4 regions of the Exiguobacterium sp. s138 genome follow, and region 3 is predicted to be linked to each of the others. Evidence: predicted binding sites of a transcription regulator. Region 3 holds the regulator's gene; each other region holds the start of a gene.

The links. The regulator LexA, encoded in region 3, represses DNA repair genes until DNA is damaged. The targets are predictions, from matches to a motif close to CGAACATATGTTCG.
Positions count from the first base shown of each region.
Region 1: a site for LexA is predicted at 1,773-1,786, ahead of uvrB (excinuclease ABC subunit UvrB). Genes of this name have one in related genera too.
Region 2: a site for LexA is predicted at 2,043-2,056, ahead of KNP91_RS14365 (NUMOD4 domain-containing protein). Genes of this name have one in related genera too.
Region 4: a site for LexA is predicted at 1,688-1,701, ahead of KNP91_RS14140 (Y-family DNA polymerase). Genes of this name have one in related genera too.

Region 1 covers NZ_JACSMW010000003.1:179,112-183,328, reverse strand. The annotation lists gene KNP91_RS08225 (S41 family peptidase) at 1-490, shown strand, start outside; gene KNP91_RS08220 (PDZ domain-containing protein) at 510-1,673, shown strand; gene uvrB (excinuclease ABC subunit UvrB) at 1,841-3,808, shown strand; gene uvrA (excinuclease ABC subunit UvrA) at 3,810-4,217, shown strand, end outside.
Region 2 covers NZ_JACSMW010000009.1:20,100-24,316, forward strand. The annotation lists gene KNP91_RS14345 (DNA alkylation repair protein) at 1-544, shown strand, start outside; gene KNP91_RS14350 (hypothetical protein) at 541-867, shown strand; gene KNP91_RS14355 (hypothetical protein) at 1,106-1,441, opposite strand; gene KNP91_RS14360 (AAA family ATPase) at 1,399-1,983, opposite strand; gene KNP91_RS14365 (NUMOD4 domain-containing protein) at 2,121-2,645, shown strand; gene tnpB (IS200/IS605 family element RNA-guided endonuclease TnpB) at 2,810-3,982, shown strand; gene KNP91_RS14375 (hypothetical protein) at 4,064-4,217, opposite strand, start outside.
Region 3 covers NZ_JACSMW010000001.1:439,889-444,105, reverse strand. The annotation lists gene KNP91_RS02260 (YneB family resolvase-like protein) at 58-711, opposite strand; gene yneA (cell division suppressor protein YneA) at 757-1,044, opposite strand; gene lexA (transcriptional repressor LexA) at 1,253-1,867, shown strand; gene KNP91_RS02245 (metal-binding protein) at 1,898-2,368, shown strand; gene KNP91_RS02240 (MIP/aquaporin family protein) at 2,555-3,259, shown strand; gene glpK (glycerol kinase GlpK) at 3,297-4,217, shown strand, end outside.
Region 4 covers NZ_JACSMW010000008.1:76,511-80,727, reverse strand. The annotation lists gene KNP91_RS14155 (arsinothricin resistance N-acetyltransferase ArsN1 family A) at 1-34, shown strand, start outside; gene KNP91_RS14150 (MBL fold metallo-hydrolase) at 103-858, shown strand; gene KNP91_RS14145 (pentapeptide repeat-containing protein) at 920-1,567, opposite strand; gene KNP91_RS14140 (Y-family DNA polymerase) at 1,726-3,051, shown strand; gene KNP91_RS14135 (YolD-like family protein) at 3,035-3,364, shown strand; gene KNP91_RS14130 (ZIP family metal transporter) at 3,434-4,217, shown strand, end outside.

The DNA of each region.
Region 1 (4,217 bases), on a different contig from region 3:
AAAAGAAGGCGCCGGTGCCGAAGTGGTCGGGACGAAATCGTTCGGAAAAGGAATCGTCCAAAGCGCTTATGATTTAAAAGACGGCAGTGATTTGAAGCTGACGACGAATAAATGGCTGACACCGGACGGCAACTGGATTCATAAAAAAGGCGTCAAGCCGACGGTCGAAGTCAAACAGCCGGATTACTTTAACGTCACGAAGATTTTGACGGATGACAAGACGCTGGCGACTGGAGATTACGGCAAGCCTGTCGAAAACGCACACCTGGTTCTTGAAGCGATCGGTTTTGATCCGAAAGGACAGGACGGTTACTTTGGCGATACGATGAAACAGGCGGTCGAGCGTCTCCAAAAAGACGCGAAGCTTGAGGTGACCGGCAAAATCGATCAGGTGACGGCTTCCGAGATGGAAACGCGTCTCCTGAAGAAACTGGAAGACGAAAAAAATGATGTCCAGCGTATCAAGGCGTTGGAAGTCGCTGCACAATAACTTACAGAAAGAGGTCTGAATGGGCGTGGAATTACTCGATGGAATCGGTTGGACAGTGATTAGTCTCTTCGCTAGTCCAATCTTGTGGTTAGCAATTCTAGTCAGTTTTTTACTCAGTATGCGACGTGTCAAACGCGAACGGAATCTGTTCCGCTCACGCACGCGTAGCAAACGGACCGATGTCTTCGAAACGCTTGTTCCAGGCTTCGTCGTTGGTCTTGTCTTATCCGTCATCAGTGTAAGTCTGACATTGACGGTCTCGTCAGAGTTTCTGATTGCCTTCATGGTGTTGACGTTCCTGATTTTGTTGACAGGTATCATCCGCTTCAATTTACCGCTCGGACCGCTTGTCATCCTGGTAGGTCTCACCTGGTTCATGACGAGTGACCGGATTGAAGGTCTCCGCGATGTCAGCGTCAGCGATTGGATGCTGCTTGCGACCCTGTCGTTAGGTGCCGAATTGCTGTTGCTGATCTGGCGGGGGAAAAAGAATTTATCGCCGTCGCTCGTCTTATCGAAACGGGGACGTTACATCGGCGGGCTGTCGTCCAACAAACTGTGGCTGATTCCACTCATCGTCTTCGTGCCGGGAAGCAGTCTCGAAGTCTTGATTCCGCAATGGTCGTTTCCGGAATTCGTTCCGATTGTCTTGTTCCTGCCGATCGGCTTCAGTTTCCTCTTTACCGGCCAGTTGCCGGACCAGCTGATCCGTCCCCTGATCCAAGGGCGGCTGATCACGTTCCTGTTGTCTGTCGTGCTCGCGGCAGGCGCCTTCCTGACCGGACAGGACATCTGGTTGTACGGGTTGCCGGTCCTGCTCATGATTCACCTGATTCTGCATCAGCGGACGAAACGACTTAATCGGTCCCAGACCCCGTTGTTCCTGAACGGTAAACGTGGCGTCGTCATTCTCGGAACGTTACCGGAGAAACCGGCTTCCGAGATGGGGCTTGTTCCGGGTGAAGCAATCTATAAAGTCAACGGAGAGTTCGTCGAGTCGGAGAAATCGTTTTATGAAGCGATTCAAAAACATAAACCGTACCTGCGTCTCGAAGTCATGAATCATAACGGAGACGTCCGGTTCGCACAGCGGGCCTTTTATGAACAGGATCATCACGATCTCGGGATTTTGTTCGTCAGTGAGCCCGGTAACAAACGGACGAAAATCCGGACGCTTCAGTGAGTCAAAATCAAAATCCAGCTCAAAAAACAGTTCAGCCTACGGGCTGGACTTTTTCTTTTGGCGAAAAACGGGTAACTTCTAAGAGGAGCACTTCAAAGTCGAATATTTGTTCGTAAAGTGGTACAATAAAAATAGATTTTGTGAACTGGATGAGGGGGAAGAATACGATGGATTTTGAGTTAGTATCACCATTTGAACCGGGTGGCGATCAGCCGGAAGCGATTAAAAAATTGATTGAAGGCGTCAAGAACGGTGAACGCCATCAGACGTTGCTCGGCGCGACAGGGACAGGGAAAACCTTTACCGTCTCGAACGTCATCAAAGAGATTAAGAAGCCGACGCTGGTCTTGGCACACAATAAGACGCTTGCCGGTCAGCTGTATTCGGAGTTCAAAGAGTTCTTCCCAAATAACGCGGTCGAATATTTCGTCAGCTTTTATGATTATTACCAACCGGAAGCCTATGTACCGTCGACAGATACGTTCATCGAAAAAGACTCATCAATCAACGATGAGATTGACAAGCTGCGTCACTCGGCGACAGCTTCCCTGTTCGAACGGGAAGACGTCCTGATTGTCGCGTCGGTGTCGTGTATCTATGGTCTCGGTAATCCGGAAGAGTACAACAACCACGTGCTGTCGTTGCGTGTCGGAAACGAGATGGGACGAAACGAGATGTTGCGTCGTCTGATCGACATTCAATATGAACGAAATGATATCGATTTCCAGCGCGGGCGGTTCCGTGTTCGGGGGGATGTCGTTGAAATCTTCCCGGCGTCCCGCGATGAACAGTGTGTCCGGATCGAATTTTTCGGAGATGAGATTGAACGAATCCGTGATATGGACCCATTGACAGGGGAAATCATTGCCGACCGGGAACACATATCGATTTTCCCGGCATCCCACTTCGTGACGGGGGATACCCGTCTGCAAAAAGCGATTACGAACATTGAGGCTGAGCTCGAAACGCAACTCGCGAAGATGCGGGAAGACGGTATGCTGCTCGAAGCCCAGCGGCTCGAACAGCGGACGAATTATGACCTTGAGATGATGCGCGAGATGGGTTACTGCTCGGGGATCGAAAACTATTCCCGTCACTTGAACTTAATGCCCCCGGGCTCGACACCGTACACGTTGATCGATTACTTCCCGAAAGACTTTTTACTGGTCGCCGATGAGTCGCACGTGACGTTGCCGCAAATCCGCGGGATGTACAACGGGGACCAGGCCCGGAAACAAGTCCTCGTCGACCACGGCTTCCGTCTGCCGTCAGCGAAGGACAACCGGCCGCTCCGGTTCGAGGAATTTGAGGAAAAGGTTAGCCAAGCGATTTATATCTCGGCGACACCCGGTCCTTACGAAATCGAACATACAAAAGAGATGGTCGAACAAATCATCCGTCCGACCGGACTCGTTGATCCGACGATCGAGATTCATCCGATTACCGGTCAAATCGACTACTTGATGGATAACATCCGCGAACGTGTCGCGAAAAATGAACGAGTGCTCGTGACGACATTGACGAAAAAAATGTCGGAGGATTTGACGGATTATCTGAAGGAGCATGGCGTTAAGGTCAACTACATGCACTCGGAAATCAAGACGCTTGAGCGGATTGAAATCATCCGCGATTTACGGCTCGGGAAATACGATGTCCTCGTCGGGATCAACCTGTTGCGGGAAGGACTGGATATTCCGGAAGTCTCACTCGTGACGATACTTGATGCCGACAAGGAAGGATTCCTGCGTTCGGAACGGTCACTGATTCAGACGATCGGTCGGGCAGCCCGAAACTCGGAAGGGCACGTCATTCTGTTTGCCGATAAGATGACCGACTCGATGCAGCGAGCGATTGATGAAACGGAACGGCGGCGCAACATTCAGCTCGCCTTTAATAAAGAACACGGTATCACGCCGAAAACGATTCAAAAGGATGTCCGTGGTGTCATCAGTACGACGATCGAGAGCGACGATACAGTCGAAAAACTCGAAAAGTTCAACAAACTGAAAAAACCGGAACGCGAAACGTTGCTCGAACAACTCGATCAAGAGATGCGTCAAGCGGCGAAAGACATGCAGTTTGAACGGGCAGCTGAATTGCGTGACCTTATCTTAGAATTGAAAGCAGGTGCCTAAGTTGGCAGAAAAAAAGAACAAGATCATCATCAAGGGCGCTCGTGTCAATAACTTACAAAACATCGATGTCGAAATCCCGCGCGATCAGCTTGTCGTCCTGACAGGCTTATCCGGGTCCGGGAAATCGTCTCTCGCATTTGATACGATTTATGCGGAAGGACAACGGCGGTATGTCGAAAGTCTGTCCGCCTATGCCCGCCAGTTTTTAGGACAGATGGACAAACCGGACGTCGATGCGATCGAAGGACTCAGTCCGGCCATTTCGATTGACCAAAAGACGACCAGTAAAAACCCGCGTTCGACGGTCGGGACGGTTACGGAAATCTATGACTATCTCCGTCTGCTCTATGCCCGGATCGGAAAACCGATTTGTCCGAATCACGGGATTGAAATCTCAAGCCAGACGATC
Region 2 (4,217 bases), on a different contig from region 3:
CGATTCATTGCTTGAAGACGACGCCTTATACGTCCGAAAAAGTGTTGCCAATCACTTGAATGATATCGCAAAGACCCATCCGGAACTCGTCATTGAACGATTGGAGCGGCTCGGAACGCATTCGCATACGGACTGGATTTTACGGCATGCCTCACGAACTCTGTTGAAACAAGGCCACCGGGATGTCTTAAAAGCCTTTGGTCTCGTTACGCGGGGAACCGTGACCGTCGACGAACTGACGGTCACACCGACACTGGCAATTGGCGGAGAACTGGCTTTTTCCTTTCACGTGACGACAACCGAACCGCAAGTCCTACGGATTGAATATGCGATCGACTACGTCAAAAAACGGGGGACGAGTCAAAAAGTCTTTCGGATCAGTGAGCGGCAGGTAACGGGACGGGAGACGTTTGCGAAGCGGCAGTCGTTCCGGAATTTGACGACACGGGTCCATTATCCGGGAACACATCAAGTGACGATTTTAATTAACGGAGAAGCCTATGCGACGACAGAGTTTGATGTCACGAAGGAGGAAACAACATGAAAGGTCGCCATCCGGACTTTACGACATCCCGGTTATCGATTACAGCTACGGATACTGCCAACGGATGTATCTGGGTACTGAAGAAAAGAGAGAACGAACAGGTCGCTCTGATTCAATTAACCGGTCAGCAACTCAGCTATGACACAATTGATCCGTCTGATCGAGACGGCTATATCCAAGAAGCCTTGACCGTCATCCTTTCGTATCTCGCGCGGACGTTGCTGTTGCCATTCGTGACAGGAGAGGGCGGAGAAGCAGAGATTTGGCTTGAGAATGGATTTTATAAGGACGGTCCAGTCTTTCGTCGTGACTTGACGCATTGAAGTGGTGAAAATCATTAAACAAAGAGAGCCAAGAATCGTCTTTCCACCACTCGCTTTTCTCAGGCGGAACGCAAGCCGCGGTCGTCCTCGGACGACCGGGTCTCGCCTGTTCTTGACGGAAGCACGCTTCCTTTTCCTGTAGAAGTCGAGTGGTGTCGACGATTTTTTTGAATCGGTCAAAATAAAACCGTCTCTTCAGAAAATAAGCTTCTGAACAGACGGTTTTTCGTGTGCAGTATTATGGCTCTGAAATGCCGTTCGCGAGTAACAACATAAAGGTGATGACCGATAGTGACAGCAAAAAGGCGGTGTTCGCCAACATACTGAACCATTTGACGTAGTTATTTGTCGACCGGAGACCCATTACCAGCGAAACGATATAGCCGAGTCCGACCAACACGTTGAGACCGATCGGCACCCACAGGCTCAAGTTCGGAAAAAACTTTCCGCTCAGCAAGTAGGAAGTCAGCATATTGAACAGAAGCAAACCAAGCGTCAGGAAAACCGGCAAATACGTCTGCTTGGACCTGGTCATTGTTCGACCAAACGTGTCGACCAGTTGAAGTGTCGGCAAATGGCGTCGGCACTCTCGGCGGCTGAGCGCCCCTCAGTATCGAGCCGTAAGTAATTCGGATACAGCAACTCACCCGGAAGTGAATGTGTCCGGTAGTGTTCGGCTGTTTCAAGCAGGTTGGCTTCCGACGCGGCAATATCCCGTTTCGTAAACTTATGCAGTAAGCGGTTTTCCGTCTGGTTCCGGGCAAGACGGGTTGACAGGGCAGCTTCAAGTTCAATGATGAAGACCTCGGCACCGGCTTCTTCGAACAGCTGAACGGTCTCCTCGATAAATTCGAGACCTCCACCTTCGACACCGAACAGGCATAAAAACGTAAAGACGACCCCCTCGAGATCACTGACGGCCATCTCTTTGAACATCTCCCGCCGGATCAAGTCCTTCAGCTTATGGTGCGCCGGTTTCGTAAAGTCAAAGTACGGATGTAGCAGGTCAATCGTCTGATGGTTGTGGAATAATTTCATTCCTGTTTTTTGCTCGAGTTCCTGACCGATTGTCATCTTGCCGACGGCTTGCGGACCGAGTAATAGCACAAACTTCATCCCTGACACCTCTTCCTTTTTTTGTTAATACTAGCATAGAAAAACAGAGTGTTCACATTAGAACGTTTGTTCGTAAAATGATATAATGACAGTAAGGAATGTCATCGTGTCAGGACCGAATGGAGGTCATTTATCATATGGAGCATTGGAAGATGATAGAAGGGTATGAAGGGATGTATCAAGTTTCGACAGCAGGAAATGTCCGCTCGCTTGACCGGATCATCGAGACGAGCCGGGGGGTGAAACAACGACGGAAAGGTGTCGTCTTACGGCCACGGATCAATCAGGAAGGGTACCGGAAAGTCACGTTATACCAGCAAGGACGGGGCGAACGGTTTTACGTTGGAGAACTTGTCGCAAAAACATTTATTGATGGCGAAGCGGTACAAGAGCGGGTGATCCGGGCAGATGGAAACTGCTTGAACGACAACATCGACAATTTGACCGTTAAACCGTCGACGAACCAGGCATATGCGTCATTACTTGATGAATTCGAATCATTGCTCAGTCAACACATCGAATTATCGCCCCGGCAGATTCGGGCTATCCGCTACCGTTACCAAACAGGACAGTCAATCCGACGCTTGGCACTGACGTATCAGGTGACGGAAAATCGGATTCGCAATATTATCGACAAAAAGGAAGCGCAGTATGTCATCTGAATCCGAAACAAACATCAAAAAAGGCGGACCCGAATCAATCGAGTCTGCCTTCTACTTTATCAAAAATTAGGCGAGAATACGCCCACTTCTAAACGAAGTGAAAGTGGGAGATGAATCGCCAACCTCCCTTTCGGGTATATTTCTTTTAAGGGAGGTGAAAAATGGTGTTGAAGCACAAAGCCTACAAATTCAGAATCTATCCCACGAAAGAGCAGGAAATCCTGATCGCGAAGACGATCGGGTGCTCGCGCTTCGTCTTCAACCACTTCCTGGCGAAGTGGGAGAAATTATACAAGACCACTGGGAAAGGACTGTCCTACGGTTCTTGTTCCAAAGAGCTTCCTTTGTTGAAGCAGGAGTTCGACTGGTTGAAGGAAGTCGATAGCACATCTGTTCAGATCAGCGTCAAACATCTTGCCGATGCGTTTGACCGCTTCTTCAAGAAGCAGAACGAACGTCCTCGATTCAAGTCGAAGCGTAATCCCGTGCAGTCGTTCAAGACCAACATCCAAGGCGAAAATCAGCTTCCTGAAGTGTCAATCGTCGGAAACAAGCTCAAACTTCCAAAGCTGAAATGGGTACGTTTCGCCCATTCAAAACAGATCACAGGTCGTATCTTGAACGCCACGATCCGACGTAACGCTTCAGGGAAATACTTCGTCTCCCTGCTCGTCGAGCAGGAGATTCACGAACTGCCGAAGACCGGTTCATCCGTCGGCGTCGACGTCGGAATCAAGAACTTCGCCATCCTGTCGGACGGCACGGTGTACCAAAACGACCGTTACTTCCGTTCGCTTGAGAAGAAGTTGGCGCGCGAACAACGTAAGCTCTCCCGCCGTCAACGCATCGCCCTGACCAAGAAAGTGAAGCTTTCCGAGGCGAGGAACTATCAGAAGCAGAAGCGTAAGGTTGCCCGTATCCACGAGAAGATCGTCAACAAGCGCACTGACTTCCTGCACAAGGTATCGACCGAGATCGTCAAAAACCACGACGTCATCGGCATCGAGACTTTGCAGGTGAAAATCATGCAGAAGAACCGCAAGTTGAGCAAGGCCATCTCTGACGTCAGCTGGTCAGAGTTCTTCCGTATGCTGGAATACAAGGCGGACTGGTATGGCAAAACCGTCGTGAAGGTCGGAAAGACCTTCGCATCGAGCCAACTCTGCTCGAGTTGCGGCCATCAACACAAAGACGTGAAACATCTCGGCTTGCGAGAATGGACATGCCCGAGTTGCGGGATCCACCACGACCGGGACGTGAACGCAGGACTGAATCTCAAACGAGAAGCGGAACGTATCTTAGCTTCTTCAACCGTCGGGACGACGGGGTTAGCCTGATCATTTTTCGACCGATAGGTCGGATAACTCAGGAATCCTCCACCTCTTAGCGTAGCGTAGGTGGAGGTAGTTCAAAAGAAATTAGCTTGCGACAGGCAGATAAGCCGAGACGAAACTCGTCGTCATTTGCATGAACTGAAGAGTTTCTTCTTTTGGTTCGGACGTAACATAAATAATCAGGGCAGCGGCGACGGCGACAAAAATGATGATGACGAGAATGACGAAAAACGGCATC
Region 3 (4,217 bases):
AAGACCCACTAAAAAAAAGCAAGTTTGATGCGCCGCTGACGCACCAAACCTGCTTCCTTATTCATACGTACTGATGACTTCTTTATATTCCAGATAACGCCGGTTGACGGTCGCTTTCGAAATGTCGTGTCCCATGCCTCTCAGCGTCACGGCGATGTCCGCAAATGTCAGCCCTAACTCACGTAAGCGGACGATTTCTTCGATTGGCACTTCTTTTCGGCTCCGTCCGGCGTTCTCGCCTTGCCGATTGAGATTTTGTTCGGGACGGAAGCCGTTTTCAACAGCTCGCCGCATCCCGCGGGCAATCTTCGCATTATGCAGTTTCCGTTGATACTCTTCGACGAGCGATACGATCTCAAGCACCATCGCTTCAGCGTCCGCCAGTTTATACTCGCCATCCGATTCCATCGTCATCAGTTGAACCTGATGTTTTTGGAACGTATGTAAAATGGCGATTTTGGCATTCCCGCGTCCGATCCGCGTATCATCCGTTACGAGAACGGCATCCACCGCTTGACGTGTGACGTAATCAAGAACGGATAACATCCCTTCCCGGTCAACGTCGTAACCACTTTCTTTTTCCGTGATGATATCCACGACTTCAAATCCTTTTGTTGCAGCGAGTCCCGACAGTTCTGATCTTTGCCGCTCAAGCGAGCTGTCCTGTGCTTCTTTTTCCGTCGAGACGCGACAGTAGATTACTACTTTCATCGTACTTCACACCCCTGTTCGTTCATTGACAACTTTTACAGTTTGTCATTGTTGCGCGATTGGTACAACGATTTTGTTTTTCGAAATGACATGTGTCGTCTTTAACTCATTGTTCTCAATCAACCATTCGACATATTCTTGGTCCGTCATTGAACCGTCGTTGTATACTTCCGCTACCTGTTCGACGGTCGCGTTCTGGTCTACTGTAACGGAAGTCGTTAACAGCTGTTCGACCTTTTCATCTGGGCGAGGCGTTAAGAGAAAAAGAATGAAGGCAAGGCTGAGCGTATAAAAAACAATGGAAAAGGCATGGGTACGGATTGAATGCATCATGATGAATCCCTCCAAATTAAAATGATTTAGAATAAACGTTCGCGGAACAATTGTTCGCATAACTCATCTTAAACCAGGAACCGGTGTTCGGTCAACATAAAATGTCGAACAATTGTTTGTACGCTCATTTGTTCTATGTTATAGTGATTTTAGAAACATGTATTCCTATAACCTTCAAAAACCAATCCGGAAAGAGGTGGCAATTCATATGCGGAAAATGTCGAAACGACAACAAGAAATCCTTGACTACATCGTTGCTCAAGTGAAACTGAAAGGGTATCCACCTTCAGTTCGTGAAATCGGTGAAGCTGTTGGTCTTGCTTCAAGCTCAACGGTACACGGTCATTTGGATCGTCTAGAAAAACGCGGACTGATTCGCCGTGACCCAACAAAACCACGTGCGATTGAGATATTGCTTGATAAACCTGAAGAAGATCATGAAGCCATCGTACACATTCCTGTCATCGGGAAAGTAACGGCCGGTTTTCCTATCACAGCCATCGAAAATATCGAAGAACATTTCCCGCTTCCTGCACATTATGTCGGGAACGAAAATGTCTTCATGTTGACGATTGACGGTGAGTCCATGATCAATGCAGGTATTCTAGACGGTGACCGGGTCATCGTTCGTCAGCAAAACACAGCAGAGAATGGTGAAATCGTCGTGGCTATGACCGAAGATAGCGAAGCGACAGTCAAACGGTTCTTCTTAGAAGATCAACAAGTACGTCTCCAACCAGAAAATGACTCGATGGACCCGATGTATTTCGATAACGTCTCGATTCTTGGCAAGGTCATCGGCGTATATCGGACGATCCACTAAGCGAGGGACCAGCGTAGCTGGTCTTTTTTCATGCCTTCTGGAAATGTACATGATACAGTCAATACCGTCGCTCTAACCGGCTACGTTGCGTATTCGGTCGCAACGCAGCAGACGGATTGGCTTCCAACCGCTGTCGGCATCGCCGTCGGCACCCTTTGGCTTTCACCAGACCTCGATTTGAAGTCTGAACCTTACTATCGGCACGGTCCTTTACGTGTCCTTTGGATGCCTTATGTCAAAATCATGCCCCACCGGTCCATCTGGTCACACGGATTGATCATCGGTGACCTGATCCGCCTGTTGTACAGCGCCGCTTTCGTGATTCCACTTCTGTTTTTGGCGCTGTATCTGAAACTTGTTGAATCAAGCACAGTGGATTCCTGGTTTGCGGCCATGCCGGCTTTTATCATCGGTGTTATGATCGCCAGTACGATACATATCGTTCTTGATCACTCCAGTAGCTTCTTCCGTACAAAAAAGAAACGGAAAAAGCGTCGTTAAAAATCCTTTGTTCATTGAAAAATGAACAAAGGATTTTTTTAATATCCATTTCTCATTTTTTTAAACATAAATTAAGGAAATTTTAATTTGAAGTTTTGAAGTATTTGTATTGAAAACGTTCTCAATTAGATGTAGGTTTAAATGGAAAGACCATTATTTGCTTTAATCCAAAGGGAGGGTTTTTGCATGAGTAACTTTACAAGTGAGCTGATTGGAACAATGATTCTGATTTTGCTCGGGGACGGAGTCGTTGCAGGGGTTGTCTTAAGAAAGACAAAATCTGAGAACGGCGGTTGGATCGTCATTACATTCGCTTGGGGTCTCGCCGTTATGACAGCAGCATATATCGCTGCTTCAAGTGGTGCCCACCTCAACCCTGCATTGACATTGGCGCTTGCCATGAATTCCGATTTACCGTGGGCAGACGTACCTGTCTACATTGCCGGTCAATTAATCGGAGCATTCATTGGTGCAGTACTCGTTTGGCTTCATTATATGAAACACTTTGAAGCGACTGATGATCAAGCAGCAAAACTGGGTGTATTCGCGACAGGTCCAGCGATTCGTCATACACCGTCAAACCTGATTTCAGAAATCATCGGGACATTTGTCCTGGTATTCGGAATCCTGTCATTTGGTCTGACAACATTTGGTGACGGACTGAAACCATTCATCGTCGGTCTTCTTGTCGTCGTCATCGGTCTCTCGCTAGGTGGTACAACAGGGTATGCCATCAACCCGGCCCGTGACCTCGGTCCGCGGATTGCCCACGCTATCCTGCCGATCAAAGGAAAAGGTTCATCTGACTGGAGTTACTCGTGGATTCCAATCGTCGGCCCGATCATCGGCGGTGGAGTAGCCGTCTTGCTGTATCAACTGCTACAAAACTAATTTTGTTTGACACCTACATCTCAAGGGGGATTTTAGAATGGAAAACAAGTACATCTTAGCACTTGACCAAGGAACAACAAGCTCGCGTGCCATCATTTTTGACCATGATGGTCAAATCGTGAACTCGGCGCAACGTGAATTCAAACAATACTTCCCGCAACCGGGCTGGGTCGAACATGATGCCAATGAAATCTGGGGCTCTATCCTCGCCGTTATGGCGGATGCACTTGGAACGGCTGATATCAAACCAAGCCAAATTGCAAGTATCGGAATTACGAACCAACGTGAGACAACAGTCGTGTGGAATAAAGAAACCGGCAAACCGGTTTATCATGCTCTCGTCTGGCAATCCCGCCAAACATCCGGTATCTGTGATGAACTGAATGCGCAGGGACTCAATCAAACATTCCGCGATAAAACAGGTCTCCTGATTGATGCCTACTTCTCAGGCACGAAAGTGAAATGGATTTTGGATAACGTCGAAGGCGCACGGGAACAAGCGGAAAATGGTGAACTTCTCTTCGGAACAATCGACACTTGGCTCGTCTGGAAGTTGTCTGGCGGTAAAACACATATCACAGACTATACAAACGCTTCCCGGACGTTGATGTACAACATCTACGAACAAAAGTGGGATGACGAGTTGCTTGAAATCCTGACAGTTCCAAAATCAATGCTGCCGGAAGTCCGTCAATCAAGCGAAGTCTACGATAATACCGTCCCGTATCATTTCTTCGGTTTTGAAGTTCCGATTGCCGGAATCGCCGGTGACCAACAAGCGGCTCTCTTCGGACAAACTTGCTTCGAGCCGGGTGAAGGAAAGAACACATACGGTACAGGTTGCTTTATGCTCATGAATACTGGTGAAAAAGCTGTTTCTTCAGACCACGGTCTGTTAACAACCATCGCATGGGGCGTCGACGGCAAAGTCGAATACGCGCTCGAAGGATCGATTTTC
Region 4 (4,217 bases), on a different contig from region 3:
GCTGCTCCCGAAAACCATCGACGATCAAATATGATTAACACGGCGTCTGAATGGGAAATGAACGAACAGTGAAACATTCCCAACCCGAAAGGAAGACTGCCCGTGGATATTCAACAGATCCGTAATGCAACACTCGTCGTCACCTATGCCAATCAAGTATTTTTGATCGATCCGTTTCTCGGTAAAAAAGGATCTCTTCCGCCGTTCGGAGAGACGCCGAACGCCGTTCCGAATCCGCTCGTCGACTTGCCCGTTGATGTCTCGACACTGCTTGATCCGGATGCGATTTTCGTCACCCACCTCCATGCCGATCATTTTGATGAGACAGCAAAAGAAATTCTGCCGAAACAGATTCCGCTGTATGCACAAAACCAGGCGGATGCGGCGACAATCCGCGAAGCCGGATTCACGAACGTCTCGTCGTTTGAAAACGGACTGGCGCTCGGTGATATCCGCGTTTACCATACGTCAGGCCGGCACGGTGTCGGGGAAATCGGTCAACGGATGGGCACCGTCTCCGGTCTCGTCTTGACGCACCCGGACGAACCGACACTTTACATCGCCGGTGACACGATTTGGTGTGAAGAAGTTGAGACGGCAATCGAGCAGCATGCGCCTGACATCATCATCGTCAACAGCGGCGCGGCACAATTTTTGACCGGCGAACCGATTACGATGTCCCAGCGTGATTTGCTGGCTGTTCATCAGGCGGCGGCTGAAGCGACCATCATCGTCTCTCACCTCGAGTCGGTCAACCATTGCCTGTTGCGCCGTGATATGATTGCTGATTTTCTGGCCGCCCACCATCTGTCCGCTCATTTTCTCATCCCGGATGACGGTGAAACCATTTCCTTTTAAACGAAACGAAGTCCACTCTCCCGAATATGACGGGGACAGTGGACTTCGTTTTTTTTACTGGTTAACCATGACTTGGAATGACGAGTCCGAGTAACCGGGCAAAGGTGATAGCCTGGCTTTCCGTAACGATGGCCCCCGGCAAAAAGCGTGGATCAATCGTGATGCCGGATAAGTCGGCTTGTCGCAAATCCAGTCCTTTTAATGCCGTCTCGACCCATTGACTTTCCGACAAATCAACTTCATGCAGTCGGAAATCGATTGGCTTCATTTCAAAGAAATGACTTTCCCGCATCGATGTCTGTTCCAGTGTGACATGACGCAACGCCGTCCGGATGACTTGGGCGTAATTGGCCTGACAGTCTTTGATTGTTACGTGATCGATCGTGTTCGACTCAAAATGAATTCCGGTCAGGCGGCAATCCTCAAAAACAACCCGATGAAAACGACTGTCCTGAAACTGACATCCTGTCAGGTCACATTGTTCAAAACGGACATTTTCAAATGAAGCCCGCTCAAAGACCAGTCCTGCAAACGAGACATTCCGAAAACAGACTTGATTGACGTCGAGCCGTTCCGTCAGTTCGACCGGCAACGTCTCTTTCTCATACAACGTTTGATACAGATACGGATCATCGATTTCGACATCCGCAAAGGTTTCCGATGTCAACTGTTGCGGTAACTCGGGTAATTGAATGATTTGTTTTTTCATGTACTTCCCCTTCTTTCCTTTACATCGCATTCACCTTTTCCAGTGTAGCAAAGATTGACTCTTTTTTTATTTTTTTGATTTGAGACCGCTTGAGACCATGATATAGTCAAATCAAAAATAAGAACAAACGTTCTTTTATGTAGTAAGGAGTGTTTTCTATGAATCCGATCCTACCTTTTCCGGACCGACGGATTTTTTGTGTCGACAGTGTCTCTTTTTATGCCAGTTGTGAATGCCGTTATCGAAATTTACCTCCTTTAACGACGAAACTTGCTGTCGTATCGGACTTAACCCGATCCGGATCGGTTATCCTTGCGGCCAGTCCCGCTTTAAAACAACTCGGAATCAAGACAGCTAGTCGTCTTTATCAGATTGAGCAGTTGCCTTATCGTGAGCGGAAACAGATTGTGCTCGTCGAACCACGGATGCTGGCATACATGAAAACATCGATCGAAGTGCTGGACGTCTTGCATCAGTTTGCGCCGCCCGACGCAATCCGGATCTATTCAATTGATGAAAACTTTGTCGACATGAGCGGAACGGAACGGCTTTTCGGATCAGACACGGAAACAGCCTGGAAAATTCAGACGGCAATCTGGCAACAGACCGGCATTCCGGTCCGGATCGGAATCGGTCCGAACAACGTCATTGCAAAGCTGGTCCTCGATTTACGCGGAAAACGTGAAGGTATCGCACAATGCGGTTATGCGGATGTCTCTCGGTTGTTGCATGATTTTCCGGTCCGCAAGATGTGGGGCGTCGGACGGATGATGGAGCAACACTTGTCGGTAATGGGAATCCACACCATTGGGGACCTGGCAGCAGCCCCGGTCGAAGATCTGCACGAACGGTTCGGCGTAATCGGGGCAGAACTTTGGCACCATGCCTGGGGAATCGACGGTTCTCCGACAATCATTGATCCGATGACCTTGTTCCGGACTGCACCGGATACCAAACGAACGATCGGACATGGGGTGACCCTGATGCGTGACTATTACCAGTACGAACAGATTCGTTTAGTTCTCGCCGAATTAGCAAGTGATGTTGCGGCACGGGTCCGTTTTTCCAATCAGGTCGGTTGGACGGTCCATCTTGGCGTCCGCTACTCTCGACATGTCGCCCGTGACGGCTTTTTAAAACAGCTCCGATTGCCTTATCCGACCGCCGATGAACGGCTGTTATTACGTCATATTCTTCAATTGTTCGAACCGAATTGGCTTGACGGTGAACCGGTTCGCTTTCTATCAGTCGCTCTTGGACAACTCACCCCGGATCAGGGAACACTTCAATTGTCCTTGTTTGAAGACAATACAAAGGTCTGGCGCCGAAAACGGTTATTAAAAGCCATCGATCACGTCAATTTACGTTACGGTAAAGGAACGATCCGTTTGGCGGTGTCATTCCTCGATACAAGTGTCGCGAAACGCCGGCTCCGATTCGTCGGCGGACATCCGGGAGGTGATTTACATGACACGTTATCGTGACCGCGGAAATCTCAAATGGCTTCCCTTTTTGATGCCGGAACACATTCAACTCCTCAAAGCCTACTATCTTGAAACACATCAAATCGATTTTCCTGTCATCGATGAACAATTGCAGTATCCTTGGCAGTTCTTACTCGAACAAGCATTAATAGAAGGAATCGAGCTCGAAATCACGTATTATAGTGAAAGAGGCTATGTCACGACATCCGGATTCATCGAGCAGGTTCACCGTGAGCGCGCGTACCTTGTTTTGCGCGGGTCCTCACGGATTGAAATTCCGCTCGGACGAATCATCCGGATCGAAAACGGGTAGAAGAGACAGAAGCTGCTGTACGATACGCACTTATTTTAAGAATTGGCATTGAAAGAAGGATTGATTGATATGATGGAATGGTTTACCGGACTTCCGGTCGTCGTGCAAGCTTTGCTTGCCGGCATGATGACCTGGGGATTAACGGCACTCGGGGCCGCACTTGTCTTCGTCTTTACGACGATTGAAAAACGGGTCATGAATATGATGCTCGGCTTTGCGGCCGGTGTTATGATTGCGGCTTCGTTTTGGTCATTGCTTGCCCCGGCAATTGAATTTACGGAAAAAGACGGCGGGATTGCCTGGTTGCCGGCTGCAATCGGTTTCCTCGCAGGTGGTTTTTTTGTCCGCTTGCTGGACTTCGTAACTCCCCACCTCCACTTATCCGCCCCGCTCGAAACCGCTGAAGGTCCTTCGACCGGTCTGAAAAAAACGACGTTGCTGTTTCTCGCGATTACGCTCCACAATATCCCGGAAGGACTCGCGATCGGGGTCGCTTTCGGTGCTGCCGCTTTGAACATGGATGGCGCGACCGTTGCCGGTGCCTTGACACTGGCGCTTGGAATCGGGATTCAAAACATGCCGGAAGGGGCGGCCTTGTCGATTCCGCTCCGTGGAGAAGGTATGTCACGCCGGCGGGCCTTTAACTACGGACAATTGTCGGCAATCGTCGAACCGATTGCTGCCATGGTCGGTGCTGCTGCCGTCTTCTTTATTCAACCGCTTTTGCCGTATGCCTTGGCGTTTGCCGCCGGCGCGATGATTTTCGTCGTCGTCGAAGAATTGATTCCTGAATCACAGGCTGAAAACGGGTCCGACTTGGCCACACTTGGTCTGATGGTCGGTTTCACGGTCA